Regions from separate parts of the Bacillus siamensis genome, predicted to be linked through region 3. Evidence: a T-box and tRNA genes for the amino acid it is inferred to sense, from the RefSeq annotation. Region 3 holds a T-box; the other regions hold tRNA genes.

The links. The T-box of region 3 lies ahead of ileS (isoleucine--tRNA ligase). A T-box ahead of a tRNA ligase gene usually reads a tRNA of that ligase, here a tRNA-Ile.
Region 1: it has a tRNA-Ile gene. The T-box ahead of ileS (isoleucine--tRNA ligase) is inferred to sense a tRNA for this amino acid. The anticodon was not compared.
Region 2: it has a tRNA-Ile gene. The T-box ahead of ileS (isoleucine--tRNA ligase) is inferred to sense a tRNA for this amino acid. The anticodon was not compared.

What each region holds. Positions count from the first base shown of each region.
Region 1 covers NZ_CP155579.1:7,112-14,314, forward strand. The annotation lists gene gyrA (DNA gyrase subunit A) at 1-1,941, shown strand, start outside; rRNA gene ABDB98_RS00040 (16S ribosomal RNA) at 2,303-3,852, shown strand; tRNA gene ABDB98_RS00045 (tRNA-Ile) at 3,953-4,029, shown strand; tRNA gene ABDB98_RS00050 (tRNA-Ala) at 4,046-4,121, shown strand; rRNA gene ABDB98_RS00055 (23S ribosomal RNA) at 4,203-7,131, shown strand; rRNA gene rrf (5S ribosomal RNA) at 7,183-7,203, shown strand, end outside.
Region 2 covers NZ_CP155579.1:27,235-34,437, reverse strand. The annotation lists rRNA gene ABDB98_RS00175 (23S ribosomal RNA) at 1-1,321, opposite strand, end outside; tRNA gene ABDB98_RS00170 (tRNA-Ala) at 1,403-1,478, opposite strand; tRNA gene ABDB98_RS00165 (tRNA-Ile) at 1,495-1,571, opposite strand; rRNA gene ABDB98_RS00160 (16S ribosomal RNA) at 1,672-3,221, opposite strand; gene ABDB98_RS00155 (pro-sigmaK processing inhibitor BofA family protein) at 3,535-3,798, opposite strand; gene ABDB98_RS00150 (YaaL family protein) at 3,859-4,083, opposite strand; gene recR (recombination protein RecR) at 4,102-4,698, opposite strand; gene ABDB98_RS00140 (YbaB/EbfC family nucleoid-associated protein) at 4,713-5,036, opposite strand; gene dnaX (DNA polymerase III subunit gamma/tau) at 5,061-6,752, opposite strand; RNA gene ffs (signal recognition particle sRNA large type) at 6,886-7,150, opposite strand.
Region 3 covers NZ_CP155579.1:1,540,989-1,548,191, forward strand. The annotation lists gene ABDB98_RS07895 (acetylornithine deacetylase) at 1-109, shown strand, start outside; gene ABDB98_RS07900 (YlmC/YmxH family sporulation protein) at 170-421, shown strand; gene pgeF (peptidoglycan editing factor PgeF) at 574-1,410, shown strand; gene ABDB98_RS07910 (YggS family pyridoxal phosphate-dependent enzyme) at 1,417-2,109, shown strand; gene sepF (cell division protein SepF) at 2,106-2,564, shown strand; gene ABDB98_RS07920 (YggT family protein) at 2,571-2,849, shown strand; gene ABDB98_RS07925 (RNA-binding protein) at 2,911-3,681, shown strand; gene divIVA (septum site-determining protein DivIVA) at 3,777-4,271, shown strand; T-box leader at 4,333-4,560, shown strand; gene ileS (isoleucine--tRNA ligase) at 4,612-7,203, shown strand, end outside.

The DNA.
Region 1 (7,203 bases), 1.5 Mb from region 3:
GGTATTGCGGTCGGAATGGCGACAAACATTCCCCCGCATCAGCTTGGAGAAGTCATAGAAGGCGTGCTTGCCGTAAGTGAGAATCCTGAGATCACAATCCAAGAGCTGATGGAATATATTCCGGGCCCTGATTTTCCGACGGCCGGTCAGATTTTAGGCCGGAGCGGCATCCGCAAGGCATATGAATCCGGACGGGGATCAATCACGATCCGGGCTAAGGCTGAAATCGAAGAGACATCCTCGGGGAAAGAAAGAATTATTGTCACGGAACTCCCTTATCAGGTCAACAAAGCGAGATTAATTGAAAAAATCGCAGATCTCGTCCGGGACAAAAAAATCGAAGGAATCACCGATCTGCGTGACGAATCCGACCGTAACGGAATGAGAGTCGTCATCGAGATCCGCCGTGACGCCAATGCTCACGTCATTCTGAATAACCTGTACAAACAAACGGCCCTGCAGACGTCTTTCGGAATCAACCTGCTGGCGCTCGTCGATGGACAGCCGAAGGTATTAAACCTGAAAGAATGTCTGGAGCACTATCTTGATCACCAAAAGGTCGTGATCCGACGCAGAACGGCTTACGAACTTCGCAAAGCGGAGGCGAGAGCTCACATTCTGGAAGGGTTAAGAATCGCTCTCGATCATTTAGACGCGGTGATTTCTCTTATCCGTAGTTCTCAGACGGCTGAAATTGCGAGAACGGGTTTAATCGAACAATTTTCACTGACTGAAAAACAGGCGCAAGCCATTCTGGACATGCGTCTTCAGCGATTAACCGGTCTGGAGCGCGAAAAGATCGAAGAGGAATATCAATCACTTGTTGCGCTTATCGCCGAGCTGAAAGATATTTTAGCCAATGAAGAAAGAGTGCTCGAGATCATCCGTGAAGAACTCAACGAAATCAAAGAGCGGTTCAATGATGAGAGACGCACTGAAATCGTGACGTCCGGTCTTGAAACAATTGAAGATGAAGATCTCATCGAGAGAGAAAACATCGTCATCACGCTGACTCATAACGGCTATGTTAAACGCCTCCCAGCGTCCACATACCGCAGTCAAAAACGGGGCGGAAAAGGCGTGCAGGGAATGGGAACGAATGAAGATGACTTTGTGGAACACTTAATTTCTACATCGACGCACGATACGATTCTGTTCTTCTCTAATAAAGGGAAGGTATATCGTTCAAAAGGATATGAAATCCCTGAATACGGCCGTACCGCAAAAGGCATTCCGATTATTAACCTCCTGGAGGTTGAAAAAGGCGAATGGATTAATGCCATTATTCCGGTCAGCACATTTGATGAGGAGCTTTACCTCTTCTTCACGACCAAACAAGGGGTGTCGAAACGTACGGCACTGTCCCAGTTTGCGAATATACGGAATAACGGGCTGATCGCTTTAGGTCTTCGGGAAGACGATGAACTGATGGCCGTTCGTCTGACTGACGGCAAGAAACAAATCATCATCGGAACGAAGAATGGCTTGCTGATCCGTTTCCCTGAAGAAGATGTAAGACAAATGGGACGCACCGCTGCAGGTGTTAAAGGCATTACGCTGACAGATGATGATGTCGTGGTAGGCATGGAGATTCTTGAAGAAGACTCCCATGTCCTCATAGTGACGGAAAACGGCTATGGCAAACGTACGCCGGCCTCAGAATACAGAGTCCAAAGCCGGGGCGGAAAAGGCCTTAAAACATGTAAAATCACTGACAGCAACGGTCCGCTAGTAACAGTAAAAGCCACAAGAGGCGAAGAAGACCTAATGATTATTACGGCAAGCGGCGTGTTAATCAGAATGGATATTAACGATATCTCCACTACGGGACGCGTAACACAAGGCGTCCGTCTGATCCGCATGTCCGATGAAGAGCACGTGGCCACTGTGGCGCTAGTGGAAAAGAATGAAGAAGAGCCGGAAGAAACGGAAGAAGAATAGATGAAAAAGCGCAGCTGTAACAGGCTGCGCTTTTTCTATATAAAGAAACGAAAAAAGCTTTGACACACAACGATGATGCTGATATAATTCTTTTTGTTGTCTTTTCAACACAAAGACAGTCTGCTGAAAAAGTTTTTTAAAAAAGTATTGACCTATCAAACTGAAAATGTTATGATTAAGAGGTCGCTTCGAGAGAAGTGAAAAAAGTTCTTTGAAAACTAAACAAGACAAAACGTACCTGTTAATTCAAAGTTTTAAATAAATCGCACAGCGATGTGCGTAGTCAGTCAAACTAAGGTCTGCACGATGCAGATCACACAGACGTTACTGCAGGATGCAGTGAACTTAGTCTGTGATCCATTTATCGGAGAGTTTGATCCTGGCTCAGGACGAACGCTGGCGGCGTGCCTAATACATGCAAGTCGAGCGGACAGATGGGAGCTTGCTCCCTGATGTTAGCGGCGGACGGGTGAGTAACACGTGGGTAACCTGCCTGTAAGACTGGGATAACTCCGGGAAACCGGGGCTAATACCGGATGGTTGTTTGAACCGCATGGTTCAGACATAAAAGGTGGCTTCGGCTACCACTTACAGATGGACCCGCGGCGCATTAGCTAGTTGGTGAGGTAACGGCTCACCAAGGCGACGATGCGTAGCCGACCTGAGAGGGTGATCGGCCACACTGGGACTGAGACACGGCCCAGACTCCTACGGGAGGCAGCAGTAGGGAATCTTCCGCAATGGACGAAAGTCTGACGGAGCAACGCCGCGTGAGTGATGAAGGTTTTCGGATCGTAAAGCTCTGTTGTTAGGGAAGAACAAGTGCCGTTCAAATAGGGCGGCACCTTGACGGTACCTAACCAGAAAGCCACGGCTAACTACGTGCCAGCAGCCGCGGTAATACGTAGGTGGCAAGCGTTGTCCGGAATTATTGGGCGTAAAGGGCTCGCAGGCGGTTTCTTAAGTCTGATGTGAAAGCCCCCGGCTCAACCGGGGAGGGTCATTGGAAACTGGGGAACTTGAGTGCAGAAGAGGAGAGTGGAATTCCACGTGTAGCGGTGAAATGCGTAGAGATGTGGAGGAACACCAGTGGCGAAGGCGACTCTCTGGTCTGTAACTGACGCTGAGGAGCGAAAGCGTGGGGAGCGAACAGGATTAGATACCCTGGTAGTCCACGCCGTAAACGATGAGTGCTAAGTGTTAGGGGGTTTCCGCCCCTTAGTGCTGCAGCTAACGCATTAAGCACTCCGCCTGGGGAGTACGGTCGCAAGACTGAAACTCAAAGGAATTGACGGGGGCCCGCACAAGCGGTGGAGCATGTGGTTTAATTCGAAGCAACGCGAAGAACCTTACCAGGTCTTGACATCCTCTGACAATCCTAGAGATAGGACGTCCCCTTCGGGGGCAGAGTGACAGGTGGTGCATGGTTGTCGTCAGCTCGTGTCGTGAGATGTTGGGTTAAGTCCCGCAACGAGCGCAACCCTTGATCTTAGTTGCCAGCATTCAGTTGGGCACTCTAAGGTGACTGCCGGTGACAAACCGGAGGAAGGTGGGGATGACGTCAAATCATCATGCCCCTTATGACCTGGGCTACACACGTGCTACAATGGACAGAACAAAGGGCTGCGAAACCGCGAGGTTAAGCCAATCCCACAAATCTGTTCTCAGTTCGGATCGCAGTCTGCAACTCGACTGCGTGAAGCTGGAATCGCTAGTAATCGCGGATCAGCATGCCGCGGTGAATACGTTCCCGGGCCTTGTACACACCGCCCGTCACACCACGAGAGTTTGTAACACCCGAAGTCGGTGAGGTAACCTTTATGGAGCCAGCCGCCGAAGGTGGGACAGATGATTGGGGTGAAGTCGTAACAAGGTAGCCGTATCGGAAGGTGCGGCTGGATCACCTCCTTTCTAAGGATTTTAACGGAATATAAGACCTTGGGTCTTATAAACAGAACGTTCCCTGTCTTGTTTAGTTTTGAAGGAACTTTGATTCTTTCATATGGTAGATGGGCCTGTAGCTCAGCTGGTTAGAGCGCACGCCTGATAAGCGTGAGGTCGGTGGTTCGAGTCCACTCAGGCCCACCATCTTTACCCAATACACGGGGCCTTAGCTCAGCTGGGAGAGCGCCTGCTTTGCACGCAGGAGGTCAGCGGTTCGATCCCGCTAGGCTCCACCAACGTGTTCTTTGAAAACTAGATAACAGAAGTAATTCACATTCAATTGTAATGCAAGATATCACGTAGTGATTCTTTTTAACGGTTAAGTTAGAAAGGGCGCACGGTGGATGCCTTGGCACTAGGAGCCGATGAAGGACGGGACGAACACCGATATGCTTCGGGGAGCTGTAAGCAAGCTTTGATCCGGAGATTTCCGAATGGGGAAACCCACCACTCGTAATGGAGTGGTATCCATATCTGAATACATAGGATATGAGAAGGCAGACCCGGGGAACTGAAACATCTAAGTACCCGGAGGAAGAGAAAGCAAATGCGATTCCCTGAGTAGCGGCGAGCGAAACGGGATCAGCCCAAACCAAGAGGCTTGCCTCTTGGGGTTGTAGGACACTCTGTACGGAGTTACAAAGGAACGAGGTAGATGAAGAGGTCTGGAAAGGCCCGCCATAGGAGGTAACAGCCCTGTAGTCAAAACTTCGTTCTCTCCAGAGTGGATCCTGAGTACGGCGGAACACGTGAAATTCCGTCGGAATCCGGGAGGACCATCTCCCAAGGCTAAATACTCCCTAGTGACCGATAGTGAACCAGTACCGTGAGGGAAAGGTGAAAAGCACCCCGGAAGGGGAGTGAAATAGATCCTGAAACCGTGTGCCTACAAGTAGTCAGAGCCCGTTAACGGGTGATGGCGTGCCTTTTGTAGAATGAACCGGCGAGTTACGATCCCGTGCAAGGTTAAGCAGAAGATGCGGAGCCGCAGCGAAAGCGAGTCTGAATAGGGCGCATGAGTACGTGGTCGTAGACCCGAAACCAGGTGATCTACCCATGTCCAGGGTGAAGTTCAGGTAACACTGAATGGAGGCCCGAACCCACGCACGTTGAAAAGTGCGGGGATGAGGTGTGGGTAGGGGTGAAATGCCAATCGAACCTGGAGATAGCTGGTTCTCTCCGAAATAGCTTTAGGGCTAGCCTCAAGGTAAGAGTCTCGGAGGTAGAGCACTGATTGGACTAGGGGCCCCTACCGGGTTACCGAATTCAGTCAAACTCCGAATGCCGATGACTTATCCTTGGGAGTCAGACTGCGAGTGATAAGATCCGTAGTCGAAAGGGAAACAGCCCAGACCGCCAGCTAAGGTCCCAAAGTATACGTTAAGTGGAAAAGGATGTGGAGTTGCTTAGACAACCAGGATGTTGGCTTAGAAGCAGCCACCATTTAAAGAGTGCGTAATAGCTCACTGGTCGAGTGACTCTGCGCCGAAAATGTACCGGGGCTAAACGTATCACCGAAGCTGCGGACTGTTCTTCGAACAGTGGTAGGAGAGCGTTCTAAGGGCTGTGAAGCAAGACCGGAAGGACTTGTGGAGCGCTTAGAAGTGAGAATGCCGGTATGAGTAGCGAAAGACGGGTGAGAATCCCGTCCACCGAATGCCTAAGGTTTCCTGAGGAAGGCTCGTCCGCTCAGGGTTAGTCGGGACCTAAGCCGAGGCCGAAAGGCGTAGGCGATGGATAACAGGTTGATATTCCTGTACCACCTCCTCACCATTTGAGCAATGGGGGGACGCAGGAGGATAGGGTAAGCGCGGTATTGGATATCCGCGTCCAAGCAGTTAGGCTGGGAAATAGGCAAATCCGTTTCCCGTGAAGGCTGAGCTGTGATGGCGAGCGAATTATAGTAGCGAAGTTCCTGATTCCACACTGCCAAGAAAAGCCTCTAGCGAGGTGAGAGGTGCCCGTACCGCAAACCGACACAGGTAGGCGAGGAGAGAATCCTAAGGTGATCGAGAGAACTCTCGTTAAGGAACTCGGCAAAATGACCCCGTAACTTCGGGAGAAGGGGTGCTCTGTTAGGGTGCAAGCCCGAGAGAGCCGCAGTGAATAGGCCCAGGCGACTGTTTAGCAAAAACACAGGTCTCTGCGAAGCCGTAAGGCGAAGTATAGGGGCTGACGCCTGCCCGGTGCTGGAAGGTTAAGAGGAGCGCTTAGCGTAAGCGAAGGTGCGAATTGAAGCCCCAGTAAACGGCGGCCGTAACTATAACGGTCCTAAGGTAGCGAAATTCCTTGTCGGGTAAGTTCCGACCCGCACGAAAGGCGCAACGATCTGGGCACTGTCTCAACGAGAGACTCGGTGAAATTATAGTACCTGTGAAGATGCAGGTTACCCGCGACAGGACGGAAAGACCCCGTGGAGCTTTACTGCAGCCTGATATTGAATGTTGGTACAGCTTGTACAGGATAGGTAGGAGCCTTGGAAACCGGAGCGCCAGCTTCGGTGGAGGCATCGGTGGGATACTACCCTGGCTGTATTGACCTTCTAACCCGCCGCCCTTATCGGGCGGGGAGACAGTGTCAGGTGGGCAGTTTGACTGGGGCGGTCGCCTCCTAAAAGGTAACGGAGGCGCCCAAAGGTTCCCTCAGAATGGTTGGAAATCATTCGCAGAGTGTAAAGGCACAAGGGAGCTTGACTGCGAGACCTACAAGTCGAGCAGGGACGAAAGTCGGGCTTAGTGATCCGGTGGTTCCGCATGGAAGGGCCATCGCTCAACGGATAAAAGCTACCCCGGGGATAACAGGCTTATCTCCCCCAAGAGTCCACATCGACGGGGAGGTTTGGCACCTCGATGTCGGCTCATCGCATCCTGGGGCTGTAGTCGGTCCCAAGGGTTGGGCTGTTCGCCCATTAAAGCGGTACGCGAGCTGGGTTCAGAACGTCGTGAGACAGTTCGGTCCCTATCCGTCGCGGGCGCAGGAAATTTGAGAGGAGCTGTCCTTAGTACGAGAGGACCGGGATGGACGCACCGCTGGTGTACCAGTTGTTCTGCCAAGGGCATCGCTGGGTAGCTATGTGCGGACGGGATAAGTGCTGAAAGCATCTAAGCATGAAGCCCCCCTCAAGATGAGATTTCCCATTCCGCAAGGAAGTAAGATCCCTGAAAGATGATCAGGTTGATAGGTCTGAGGTGGAAGTGTGGCGACACATGGAGCTGACAGATACTAATCGATCGAGGACTTAACCATTTTTGAATGTATGCTTACTGTTATCTAGTTTTGAGAGAACACTCTCAATGGTTTGGTGGCGATAGCGAAGAG
Region 2 (7,203 bases), 1.5 Mb from region 3:
ACCCGTCTTTCGCTACTCATACCGGCATTCTCACTTCTAAGCGCTCCACAAGTCCTTCCGGTCTTGCTTCACAGCCCTTAGAACGCTCTCCTACCACTGTTCGAAGAACAGTCCGCAGCTTCGGTGATACGTTTAGCCCCGGTACATTTTCGGCGCAGAGTCACTCGACCAGTGAGCTATTACGCACTCTTTAAATGGTGGCTGCTTCTAAGCCAACATCCTGGTTGTCTAAGCAACTCCACATCCTTTTCCACTTAACGTATACTTTGGGACCTTAGCTGGCGGTCTGGGCTGTTTCCCTTTCGACTACGGATCTTATCACTCGCAGTCTGACTCCCAAGGATAAGTCATCGGCATTCGGAGTTTGACTGAATTCGGTAACCCGGTAGGGGCCCCTAGTCCAATCAGTGCTCTACCTCCGAGACTCTTACCTTGAGGCTAGCCCTAAAGCTATTTCGGAGAGAACCAGCTATCTCCAGGTTCGATTGGCATTTCACCCCTACCCACACCTCATCCCCGCACTTTTCAACGTGCGTGGGTTCGGGCCTCCATTCAGTGTTACCTGAACTTCACCCTGGACATGGGTAGATCACCTGGTTTCGGGTCTACGACCACGTACTCATGCGCCCTATTCAGACTCGCTTTCGCTGCGGCTCCGCATCTTCTGCTTAACCTTGCACGGGATCGTAACTCGCCGGTTCATTCTACAAAAGGCACGCCATCACCCGTTAACGGGCTCTGACTACTTGTAGGCACACGGTTTCAGGATCTATTTCACTCCCCTTCCGGGGTGCTTTTCACCTTTCCCTCACGGTACTGGTTCACTATCGGTCACTAGGGAGTATTTAGCCTTGGGAGATGGTCCTCCCGGATTCCGACGGAATTTCACGTGTTCCGCCGTACTCAGGATCCACTCTGGAGAGAACGAAGTTTTGACTACAGGGCTGTTACCTCCTATGGCGGGCCTTTCCAGACCTCTTCATCTACCTCGTTCCTTTGTAACTCCGTACAGAGTGTCCTACAACCCCAAGAGGCAAGCCTCTTGGTTTGGGCTGATCCCGTTTCGCTCGCCGCTACTCAGGGAATCGCATTTGCTTTCTCTTCCTCCGGGTACTTAGATGTTTCAGTTCCCCGGGTCTGCCTTCTCATATCCTATGTATTCAGATATGGATACCACTCCATTACGAGTGGTGGGTTTCCCCATTCGGAAATCTCCGGATCAAAGCTTGCTTACAGCTCCCCGAAGCATATCGGTGTTCGTCCCGTCCTTCATCGGCTCCTAGTGCCAAGGCATCCACCGTGCGCCCTTTCTAACTTAACCGTTAAAAAGAATCACTACGTGATATCTTGCATTACAATTGAATGTGAATTACTTCTGTTATCTAGTTTTCAAAGAACACGTTGGTGGAGCCTAGCGGGATCGAACCGCTGACCTCCTGCGTGCAAAGCAGGCGCTCTCCCAGCTGAGCTAAGGCCCCGTGTATTGGGTAAAGATGGTGGGCCTGAGTGGACTCGAACCACCGACCTCACGCTTATCAGGCGTGCGCTCTAACCAGCTGAGCTACAGGCCCATCTACCATATGAAAGAATCAAAGTTCCTTCAAAACTAAACAAGACAGGGAACGTTCTGTTTATAAGACCCAAGGTCTTATATTCCGTTAAAATCCTTAGAAAGGAGGTGATCCAGCCGCACCTTCCGATACGGCTACCTTGTTACGACTTCACCCCAATCATCTGTCCCACCTTCGGCGGCTGGCTCCATAAAGGTTACCTCACCGACTTCGGGTGTTACAAACTCTCGTGGTGTGACGGGCGGTGTGTACAAGGCCCGGGAACGTATTCACCGCGGCATGCTGATCCGCGATTACTAGCGATTCCAGCTTCACGCAGTCGAGTTGCAGACTGCGATCCGAACTGAGAACAGATTTGTGGGATTGGCTTAACCTCGCGGTTTCGCTACCCTTTGTTCTGTCCATTGTAGCACGTGTGTAGCCCAGGTCATAAGGGGCATGATGATTTGACGTCATCCCCACCTTCCTCCGGTTTGTCACCGGCAGTCACCTTAGAGTGCCCAACTGAATGCTGGCAACTAAGATCAAGGGTTGCGCTCGTTGCGGGACTTAACCCAACATCTCACGACACGAGCTGACGACAACCATGCACCACCTGTCACTCTGCCCCCGAAGGGGACGTCCTATCTCTAGGATTGTCAGAGGATGTCAAGACCTGGTAAGGTTCTTCGCGTTGCTTCGAATTAAACCACATGCTCCACCGCTTGTGCGGGCCCCCGTCAATTCCTTTGAGTTTCAGTCTTGCGACCGTACTCCCCAGGCGGAGTGCTTAATGCGTTAGCTGCAGCACTAAGGGGCGGAAACCCCCTAACACTTAGCACTCATCGTTTACGGCGTGGACTACCAGGGTATCTAATCCTGTTCGCTCCCCACGCTTTCGCTCCTCAGCGTCAGTTACAGACCAGAGAGTCGCCTTCGCCACTGGTGTTCCTCCACATCTCTACGCATTTCACCGCTACACGTGGAATTCCACTCTCCTCTTCTGCACTCAAGTTCCCCAGTTTCCAATGACCCTCCCCGGTTGAGCCGGGGGCTTTCACATCAGACTTAAGAAACCGCCTGCGAGCCCTTTACGCCCAATAATTCCGGACAACGCTTGCCACCTACGTATTACCGCGGCTGCTGGCACGTAGTTAGCCGTGGCTTTCTGGTTAGGTACCGTCAAGGTGCCGCCCTATTTGAACGGCACTTGTTCTTCCCTAACAACAGAGCTTTACGATCCGAAAACCTTCATCACTCACGCGGCGTTGCTCCGTCAGACTTTCGTCCATTGCGGAAGATTCCCTACTGCTGCCTCCCGTAGGAGTCTGGGCCGTGTCTCAGTCCCAGTGTGGCCGATCACCCTCTCAGGTCGGCTACGCATCGTCGCCTTGGTGAGCCGTTACCTCACCAACTAGCTAATGCGCCGCGGGTCCATCTGTAAGTGGTAGCCGAAGCCACCTTTTATGTTTGAACCATGCGGTTCAAACAACCATCCGGTATTAGCCCCGGTTTCCCGGAGTTATCCCAGTCTTACAGGCAGGTTACCCACGTGTTACTCACCCGTCCGCCGCTAACATCAGGGAGCAAGCTCCCATCTGTCCGCTCGACTTGCATGTATTAGGCACGCCGCCAGCGTTCGTCCTGAGCCAGGATCAAACTCTCCGATAAATGGATCACAGACTAAGTTCACTGCATCCTGCAGTAACGTCTGTGTGATCTGCATCGTGCAGACCTTAGTTTGACTGACTACGCACATCGCTGTGCGATTTATTTAAAACTTTGAATTAACAGGTACGTTTTGTCTTGTTTAGTTTTCAAAGAACTTTTTTCACTTCTCTCGAAGCGACTTAATTATTATAACACATCATTGTCATTGTCGTCAATAACTTTTTTGAATTTCTTTTTCGAAAATCCGTTTTGTCATCAGCGACGTATATTAGAATACCACCCTTGATTCATCATGTCAACAATAAACGACAAATTAAATGATGAAGCGTTTAATGACGATTAAAGCCGCGATGCCAGGTATTCCTAAAATCCCGCTGATACCGGTTGTGATCAGATTAACAGGTATATGAATGCCGAGACTCCCGCCGAATAAATTCACACCTGCCAGAAGAATCGCTCCGGCAATAAACTTAACGGCAGTCACACCAATCCATCTTAACGGCTTTGAAGATACTCCCCATAATAAAAGCAAAGCAACCAGACCGACAATCAAACCGATAATAAAAAAAGGCTCCATGAATCTTCCCCCTCGCTTGTTTAGTACAAGCTTATGAGAAGACCCCGGAGAATAGACCTCTTACTTCCATCTGCTCATTTTTAAATTCCGCTGCTTTGCTTCTTTCAAATAAAAAAAGTATTTAGATTCAGCGACTTTCAGCTCAAACAGCACCTCAGCTGAGGGCTCAAGACTTTTATCGACCAGACTCTTCTGTCTGTTCCATTCTTCTTTTTGTTTAAAGAGCTGTTCAATCAGTTTGTCGTCAAACTCTTTTCTTAATGTATTTCTGCGAAGAAAACCCATACCTCGCCATTTCCTCCCTTACAATTCACGTCTTCCTTCAAGAGCTTTTGAAAGAGTGACCTCATCAGCATATTCCAAATCACCGCCGACGGGCAGACCGTGGGCAATACGGGAGAGCTTGATGCCTGAGGGCTTTAACAGCCTCGATATATACATCGCTGTTGCTTCCCCTTCAATATTAGGGTTGGTTGCGAGTATAACTTCTGACACTTGATCATCCTGAAGACGCTTCAGCAGTTCCGGAATCTTAATATCCTCCGGGCCGATGCCGTCCATCGGAGAAATTGCGCCGTGAAGAACATGATACTGGCCGTTATATTCCTTCATCTTCTCCATTGCAATAACATCCTTAGGGTCCTGCACCACACAAATGACAGATCTATCTCTTCTTGTATCCTCGCATATATAACAAGGGTCCTGATCTGTAATATGTCCGCAGATCGAGCAATATGTCAGATTCCGCTTCGCATTGACGAGCGCCTTAGCAAAATCCAATACTGTGTCTTCTTTCATACCTAGAACAAAAAAAGCCAGACGAACCGCTGTTTTCGGTCCGATCCCTGGCAATTTCATAAAGCTGTCAATCAGCTTTGATATTGGTTCAGGATACTGCATGTTTATTTATCCCCCTAGAATAAACCCGGTATGTTCATTCCTTTTGTAAATTGTCCCATTGTCTCATTCGTCATGTCATCGACTTTCTTGAGGGCGTCGTTTGTCGCAGCAAGAATCAGGTCCTGAAGCATTTCGATATCTTCCGGATCAACGACTTCTTCTTTAATCGCAACGTCTACAACTTCTTTTTGGCCGTTGACTTTTACAGTCACCATTCCGCCGCCCGCTGTGCCCTCAAGCACTTTTTCAGCAAGCTCCTCCTGAGCCTTTGCCATATCTTTTTGCATTTTTTGCATTTGTTTCATCATTTTTTGCATGTTTCCCATTCCGCCACGCATATTCAATCACTCTCTTTCATCTTATTAGTCTTTTATTTCGATTAAATCCGCTCCGACAAGTTTTTTCGCCTCTGCAATCAGCGGATCTTCTTCAGCCGGTTCGTTTGATCCTTCACTTTCCTGCTGATGATCATTTAAAAATTCTTCTCTTATTTTACCCCATTGTGCTTCCGGAACGCCAATCAAATCCATTCTTTTCCCGAGCATTGATTCGAGAATCTGTTCAAGATTCGTACGGACTCCGTTATTGTCTTCAGCAACCATTTTACAATGGATTTCGTATTTAAATTTAAGCACAAACGCCTTCTGGGCAGCGGCCACCGGTTCACTGTCATTCAAAAGAGCCGCATGAGACACTTTATTCTGCTGTTTCAGATGTGCCAGCAGCTTGCCCCAGCTGCTTTTAAGCTGTTCTAGGTCGGGCCTTGTGGCTTCCTTCAATATTTCATGAATTCTTCCGGCCGGGGCTTTGTAATGGCTTTTTCCGCCTTTTTGAGGACGCGGGGCTTCTTTCGGAGCGCTTTCCGCCTGAACTTTCACCCCGGAAGTCTTCAGCCTTTCTACTTCCTGCTCAAGCTGCTGGATCTTATTCATCAGCATGCCGACCTCTGGGATATCTGCGGCGGCTTGCTGTGCCGTCTGGCATATTTTCACGACAGCCACTTCAAAAAAGATTCTCGGGTGGTTCGTCCACTTCATTTCCTGATGGCTTTTATTCAGGATGTCAATCATCTCATATAAAGCGGGAGCCGGTATTTCACCGCTCAGATTCCGGAACGTTTCATCGACCTTCACCTTCTCCAGGACTCCTTCTAAACCTGGAGCAGCCTGATACAAGAGCATATCTCTGAAATAAAAGATCATATCTTCAATCAGTTTGGCCGCATCTTTCCCCTGCTGGAGCAATTCATTCAGTGTTTCCAACGCCTCGGAAACCTGTTTGCGGTGAAGAGCAGATGCCAGTTTTCCGATATAGTGCTGGGAAACGGCCCCGGTAATAAGCAATGCATCATCCACCGACAGCTCCTCGCCGCTGAATGATACGGCTTGATCGAGCAGGCTCAGCGCGTCCCTCATTCCACCGTCTGCGGCGCTCGCTATGATATCAAGGGCGCCTTCTTCCACCTTCAGCTGCTCTGCATCGACGATTGTCTTCATTCGTCCGACAATTGCTTTGGATGTAATCCGTTTGAAGTCAAAACGCTGACATCTGGAGATAATGGTTAAAGGAATCTTATGAGGCTCAGTCGTAGCTAATATGAAAATGCAATGTGCCGGCGGTTCTTCCAGCGTTTTCAAAAGCGCATTGAATGCGCCGATAGAGAGCATATGCACCTCATCTATAATATATACCTTGTAGGTGACGGCCGACGGGGCAAATTTTACTTTGTCGCGGATGTCGCGGATTTCGTCTACACCGTTATTCGACGCCGCATCTATTTCAATCACATCTGATATAGAGCCGTTTGTGATCCCCTTGCACGCCGCGCATTCATTGCACGGTTCTTCTACAGGGGCATGCTCACAGTTGACTGCTTTCGCAAATATTTTAGCTGCACTGGTTTTCCCCGTTCCCCGTGGTCCAGAAAACAGATAGGCATGAGAAAATTTCTTTTGCAAAAGGGCATTTTGCAGCGTTTTCGTAATGTGTTCCTGTCCGACCACATCTTCAAACTGCTGAGGCCTAAATACTCGATATAAAGCTTGGTAACCCACAGGATGCGCCCTCCTCTGTTATTCATCATGTTTATTATACATGAACGGGCTTTTAACGCCAAAACCCGTTTTTCATACACGAAAAAACTCACCTGTCATAAACAGGTGAGTCTGAAATTTGATGATTGATTTACCGTGCACCTTCTGTCGATTCGCTACCCTAAGCGTTACTTAAGCAGTTAGCTCAGCCCAGGCAACCCTGCGGCACATGAGAGGTTTCACTTAATGCTGCTTCCTTCCGGACCTGACATGGTTCATGAATTCCCATTGCGCAGGACCCAGACGTCAACGCCACTTACTTAAGGCAGGCCTTACAGTAAACGAACCTCGAGAAGGGATTCGGCCCCGCTAGAGCGGATTGCGGGTACAGGGCACCGCTACCTCCCCGCTTAGCACGGCAAAATAAATATCAAATTTTTATATGCGCACCATTTATGATGCACACATAAGT
Region 3 (7,203 bases):
CCATTCCGTAAACGAAGAAGTGTCCGTCGATGAGCTGATGGACTATACGAAAATCATGCTGAGATTTATCCACACCTGGTGCAGCCGCAAAAAAGATTGCCCGATGTGACAAGGTTCAGCCCGGCCGCTCATATAATAGGAAAAAGAACGGGCAAAGGGCGTGATACAAATGATCAGCATATCTGAATTTCAAATAAAAGATGTAGTAAACGTGTCGAACGGAAAAAAACTCGGAAGCATCGGTGATATTGATATTAATGTGACAACGGGAAAAATTCAGGCGATTATTTTAGGCGGCAGCGGAAAAGTTCTCGGTTTTTTCGGAAAAGAAGAGGAAATGATCATTCCTTGGCGAAATATAGTTAAAATTGGGGAAGATGTCATCTTAGTGCGTGTAAACGAACCAAAGGGGGGAGCATAATCCTCCCTTTACTTGTAAAAAGCCGGAAATCTCAATGTTTCCGGCACATTTATTTATCTCATTTTTCAATCAGCCGCTAAACGTATGCTTAAAATTGTGTTAAAATGAGTGGGAAATTCGCTTTTTAATGTTTGTCGAAAGGTTGGATCTTCATGAATACATATCACCCGTTTAGTTTTACCACCCCCTCGGCACTCATGATAGAAGACTGGAACCGTGTGAATCAGCATAACACAAAGGTCATCGCCGGATTCACAACGAAAAACGGCGGTGTCAGCAATCCTCCGTATGAGTCATTAAATACCGGATTGCACGTCCGGGACGAAGCTCATGATGTTGTGAAAAACCGTGAAATCATAGCGTCCTTATGCGGTACTGATCTGGATTCCTGGGTATTCGCCGATCAGACACATGAAAACCGCGTCCGATGCGTGACAGCGGGAGATAAAGGAAAAGGGGCGAGAGACTATTCCTCCGCATTCCGCGGGACTGACGGGCTCTATACGAAAGATACAGATCTTTTTTTGGGCCTGTGTTTTGCAGACTGTGTGCCTTTGTATTTTTATGACCCGGTGAAATCCATGATCGGCGCTGCCCATGCCGGATGGAAGGGGACGGTCAGACAAATCGGGCGCATCATGACGGAACGCTGGGTAAACGAAGAAGGCTCCCGCTTAACAGATATTCAGGCCGTCATCGGTCCGTCCATCAGCGCGGACAGCTATACCGTCGACGACCGCGTCATCAATGAAGTCCGGGCGCTGCCGTTTTCCGCAGAATCCGCCATACGCGAAACGGAAAAAGGCCGGTACCAGCTTGATTTAAAAGAGGTCAACCGCCTTCTTCTGATACATTGCGGCATTCCGGAAGAAAACATTTCAGTCAGCGGTTTATGCACCGAACAAGAGCGTGAACTATTCTTTTCACATCGCCGCGACAAAGGAAAAACGGGACGCATGATGTCCTTTATCGGAATGAAGGAGGCATAAGTTATCTTGCGTGTTGCTGATCAATTACGACATATAAACGAAAGAATAAACGAAGCATGTAAAAGATCGGGCCGAAGCCCCGAAGATGTAACCGTCATCGCGGTTACAAAATACGTATCAGCCGAAAGGGCTCAAGAGGCCGTGGATGCCGGTATTACAAGTCTGGGAGAAAACCGGGATGCCGAGCTTATCCGTAAGCAGGATGTCATCAAAGGCAGCCCCGTGTGGCACTTTATCGGCAGTCTTCAGTCCAGAAAAGTGAAGGCCGTCGTTGACCGTGTATCTTATATACATTCCTTAGACAGACTGTCATTGGCTAAAGAAATTGAAAAACGGGCGCAGCATGCGGTTCGCTGTTTTGTGCAGGTGAATACTTCGCTTGAGCCGTCTAAGCACGGTTTGAAAACAGAGGAGGTCATCCCCTTTATCAGAGAGCTTTCTGAGTTTAGAAACATTTCTGTAGAGGGCCTGATGACGATGGCTCCCCTGACAGACGATACAGAAACAATCAGAGCCTGTTTCCGGCAATTGCGTGATCTGAGGGACCAGGTGCAAAAGCTGAACCAGACAAACGCACCGTGCCGGGAACTGTCAATGGGCATGTCAAATGATTATGAAATCGCTGTTGAAGAGGGCGCTACTTTTATCAGAATCGGCTCTTCATTAGTCGGAAATGAAACGGGGGGTGTAAACAAATGAGCATGAAAAATAAACTGAAAAACTTTTTCTCAATGGATGAGGAGGAGTACGAATACGAATACATTGAAACGGAGCAGGATCGTCCGGAAGAGCATGAACAGCAAAAAGATAAACAGAGTGCCTACGCTCAGAAGCCTGCGGGCAAACAGAACGTAGTAAGCTTGCAAAGTGTTCAGAAATCCTCTAAAGTGGTGTTGAGTGAACCGCGTGTATATGCGGAAGCGCAGGAAATCGCCGATCATTTAAAGAACAGGCGGGCGGTTGTCGTCAATCTTCAGCGCATCCAGCATGATCAGGCGAAAAGAATCGTCGACTTTTTAAGCGGAACCGTCTATGCCATCGGCGGCGACATTCAAAGAATCGGTTCGGATATTTTTCTGTGCACGCCTGATAATGTCGATGTTTCCGGCACGATTTCGGAGCTTATAAATGAAGACGAACATCAGAGGTGGTAAAGCAGGATGATTCTTTATCAAATTTTTTCCGTTCTGAGTTATTTAATTTACATCTACTCGTTTGCCCTGATTATCTACATCTTTATGTCATGGGTGCCGAGTACGAGAGAAACGGCGGTCGGACGGTTTCTCGCATCGATTTGCGAACCGTATTTAGAGCCGTTCAGAAGGATCATTCCGCCCATTGCCATGCTGGATATATCCCCGATTGTAGCGATTATCGTGCTTCGGTTTGCCACGACGGGACTTTGGGGCCTATACCGCATGATCGCAATGTATACTTGAATGCGACAGTTTGATACGGGCTTGGCACCAGCCAAGCCTCTTTACATAGAAAGGAAAGAACATGAGCGATATTTACCAGCACTTCAGACACGACGAGCGGCCTTTTATCGACCAGGCGCTTGAATGGAAAGAGATTGTCCTGGACCAATATCGGATGAAGCTGACTGATTTCTTAGATCCGCGGGAACAGGTGATTGTAAAAGCCGTCATCGGCGATGCGTGCGGTCTTGCCTTTTTTGGGGGATATGACAGAGCTGAGCGCAAACGCGCGATTTTATACCCTGAATATATGGAACCTGGACAAGATGATTTTGAGCTTCAGGCCTTTGACGTTCAATACGCTGAAAAATTCGTCAGCATCGATCACCGCTCTCTTCTCGGATCATTAATGGGGATCGGCTTAAAACGGCAGAAATACGGCGACCTGATTTTCTCAGAGGAAGCCGTGCAGCTTATCGTTTCCGGTGAAATCGCCGATTTTGTCGGCACCCAGCTGACCAAAGCAGGCAAAGCGCCGGTAAAGCTTGAGAAAATCGAGCTTTCGGCCCTTCACATTCCCGCTTCAGATGTCGAAATAAGGGATGACACGGTTTCTTCATTGCGTCTCGACGCCGTCTGCGCTTCGATGAGCAGGCAATCCCGGCAGAAAGCGCAGACCCTTGTGAAAAACGGGCTCGTTAAGGTGAATTGGAAAGCCGTTGAGGATCCGTCCTATCAGGTTGCTGAAGGGGACATGCTTTCGATTCGGGGCTTCGGACGATGCAGTTTGACAAAAGTAGACGGAAAAACGAAAAAAGACAAATGGAAAGTCACATTCGAACGGCAAAAATGAGTCGTTTTTTCAGATTTTTTCTCCATCTATGGCCGTATTTGTTTTATAATGTGAACTAGATAACCGTACTGAAATGTAAAAATGGAGGTGGCAATATGCCATTAACGCCGAATGATATCCATAACAAAACGTTTACAAAAGGTTTTCGCGGATATGATGAAGATGAAGTAAATGAATTTTTAATGCAGGTCAGAAAAGACTACGAAATCGCACTCCGTAAAAAAACGGAGCTTGAGGCGAAAGTGAATGAGCTGGATGAAAAAATCGGACACTTTGCCAATATTGAAGAAACACTGAATAAGTCAATTCTCGTAGCTCAAGAAGCGGCAGAAGACGTAAAGCGCAATTCGCAGAAAGAGGCGAAGCTGATCGTCCGTGAAGCAGAAAAAAATGCTGATCGAATCATCAATGAGTCGCTTTCCAAATCAAGAAAAATCGCAATGGAAATTGAAGAGCTGAAAAAACAGTCTAAAGTGTTCAGAACGCGTTTCCAAATGCTGATTGAGGCGCAGCTTGATCTGCTGAAAAACGATGATTGGGATCATCTGTTAGAATACGAAGTCGACGCGGTATTTGAGGAAAAAGAATAATTTTCAGATTTTCTTGACATTCTTCGGCCCGTTCGAATATAATACGTTCATAAATTCAGATGAAAAGACGATGAAAGGGACCGGCATGACTCAAAGCAGGCCATAAAGCGAACCGGGGAAGGTGAAAGCCCGGGATGGCCGGAATCATGCAGATCAGCCCTTTAGTTTCCTTTCTGAACCGAGAGTAGGAAAGGACGTTCCATCACGTTACGATGTTCGAGAGGAAAAGACGGATGATCCGTTTTTTCTAAAAGGGTGGTACCGCGAGATAAGCTTTCTCGTCCCTTATGGGATGAGAGGGCTTTTTTTATTTTCTGAAAAATGTTGTGGAGGAATGAAAATGGATTATAAAGATACGCTGTTAATGCCGAAAACAGATTTTCCGATGCGCGGAAATCTGCCGAACCGTGAGCCTGACATGCAGAAAGAATGGGAGGAGCAGGATATTTACCGTCTTGTTCAAGAACGGACGAAAGACCGCCCGAAATTCGTACTGCATGACGGACCTCCTTATGCAAACGGAGACATCCACATGGGTCATGCCCTGAATAAAATCCTGAAAGATTTTATCGTCCGCTATAAATCAATGAGCGGCTACAACGCACCGTATGTGCCGGGATGGGACACGCACGGTCTGCCGATTGAAACGGCACTGACAAAAAACAAAAAAGTGAACCGGAAAGAAATGTCCGTAGCCGATTTCCGCAAGCTTTGCGAAGAATATGCATGGCAGCAGATCGAAAGACAGCGCGAACAATTCAAGCGTCTCGGCGTCAGAGGCGATTGGGAAAACCCTTATGTTACGCTTCAGCCTGAATTTGAAGCGCAGCAGATCCGCGTTTTCGGCGAGATGGCGAAAAGAGGCTATATTTATAAAGGCCTGAAGCCGGTCAACTGGTCGCCTTCAAGTGAATCTGCCTTAGCAGAAGCGGAAATTGAATATCAGGATAAACGTTCGGCATCCATTTATGTTGCATTTAAGGTGAAAGACGGTAAAGGCGTTCTCGAGAACGGAGAAAGCTTTATTATCTGGACGACGACGCCGTGGACGATGCCTGCCAACCTCGGAATTTCCGTTCATCCTGATCTTGAATACAATGTCATCAAGGTTGGAGACAAGCGTTATGTAGTAGCGGCTGAATTAATCGAAAGCGTAGCGGAGGCATGCGGCTTTGAAAATCCTGAAGTTGTCGCATCGTATAAAGGCAGAGAGTTAGAATACATCACTGCAGAACATCCGCTTTACGGCAGAGATTCACTCGTCATGCTCGGTGACCACGTCACAACCGATGCCGGAACAGGCTGTGTTCATACTGCTCCGGGCCACGGGGAAGATGACTTTATCGTCGGCCAAAAGTACGGCTTAGAAGTACTTTGCCCTGTCGATGAAAAAGGCAACATGACCGACGAAGCGCCGGGCTTTGAAGGAATGTTTTACGATAAAGCCAATAAACCGATCACAGAGAAGCTTGAAGAAAACGGCGCGCTCTTAAAGCTCGAGTTTATTACACACTCTTATCCGCATGACTGGAGAACAAAAAAACCGACTATCTTCAGAGCGACAGCGCAATGGTTTGCGTCAATTAAAGATTTCAGACCGGATCTGCTTGATGCCATCAAACAAACGAAGTGGGTGCCGGAGTGGGGCGAACAGCGCCTTTACAACATGGTGCGCGACCGCGGCGACTGGTGTATTTCAAGACAGCGCGTCTGGGGCGTTCCGATCCCGGTATTTTATGCTGAAAACGGTGAGCCGATCATCACCGACGAAACGATTGAACACGTTTCTGAGCTGTTCAAACAGCACGGCTCAAACGTCTGGTTTGAAAGAGAGGCAAAAGACCTTCTGCCTGAAGGATTTACACATCCGGGAAGCCCGAACGGAATCTTTACGAAAGAGCAAGACATTATGGATGTATGGTTTGATTCAGGTTCTTCTCATCAGGCCGTTCTTGAGGAACGTGATGATCTCGTCCGCCCGGCTGATTTATACCTTGAAGGCTCTGACCAATACCGCGGCTGGTTTAACTCATCTCTTTCAACTGCCGTTGCAGTCACCGGCAAAGCGCCGTATAAAGGCGTATTAAGCCACGGATTTACACTTGATGCAAACGGCCGTAAAATGAGTAAATCACTCGGCAATACGATTGAGCCGACAAAAATCGCAAAACAGCTTGGAGCTGAAATTCTGCGTTTATGGGTTTCTTCCGTAAACTATCAGGCCGATCACCCGGTTTCTGAAGATATTCTGAAGCAGGTCGCGGAAGTATACCGGAAAGTCCGCAACACGTTCCGTTTCCTTCACGGCAACCTGTTCGATTTCGATCCAAGCGTCAATGCCGTTGATGTAAAAGATCTTCGTGAAGTGGATCAATATATGCTGATCAAGCTGAATAAGCTGATCGATAAAGTGAAAAAAGCGTACGATGAATACGAATTTGCGGTTGTTTATCACAGCATTCATAATTTCTGTACGATCGAGCTCAGCTCTTTCTATCTTGATTTCGCAAAAGATGTCGTGTACATCGAGCATGCGGATCATCCGGACCGCCGCAGCATGCAGACCGTCTTTTATGAAACGCTGCTGGCGTTAGTAAAGCTGACTGCGCCGATTCTCCCTCATACGGCGGATGAAATGTGGTCTCACTTATCATTTGTTGAAGAGGCGAGCGTGCAGCTGACAGATATGCCGGAAACCATCTCTGTTCCGGACAGTCAGGCGACAGAAGAAAAATTCGACCGCTTCATGGAGCTTCGCAATGACGTGCTGAAAGCTTTGGAAATTGCCCGTAACGAAAAAATTATCGGAAGATCATTGGAAGCGAGTCTGACTTTGTATCCGAACAAAGAAAACCGCGACCTCTTATCATCCATTAAAGAAAATATCGCACAGCTGTTTATCGTCTCAGAACTGACAGTAAAAGACGAAAGC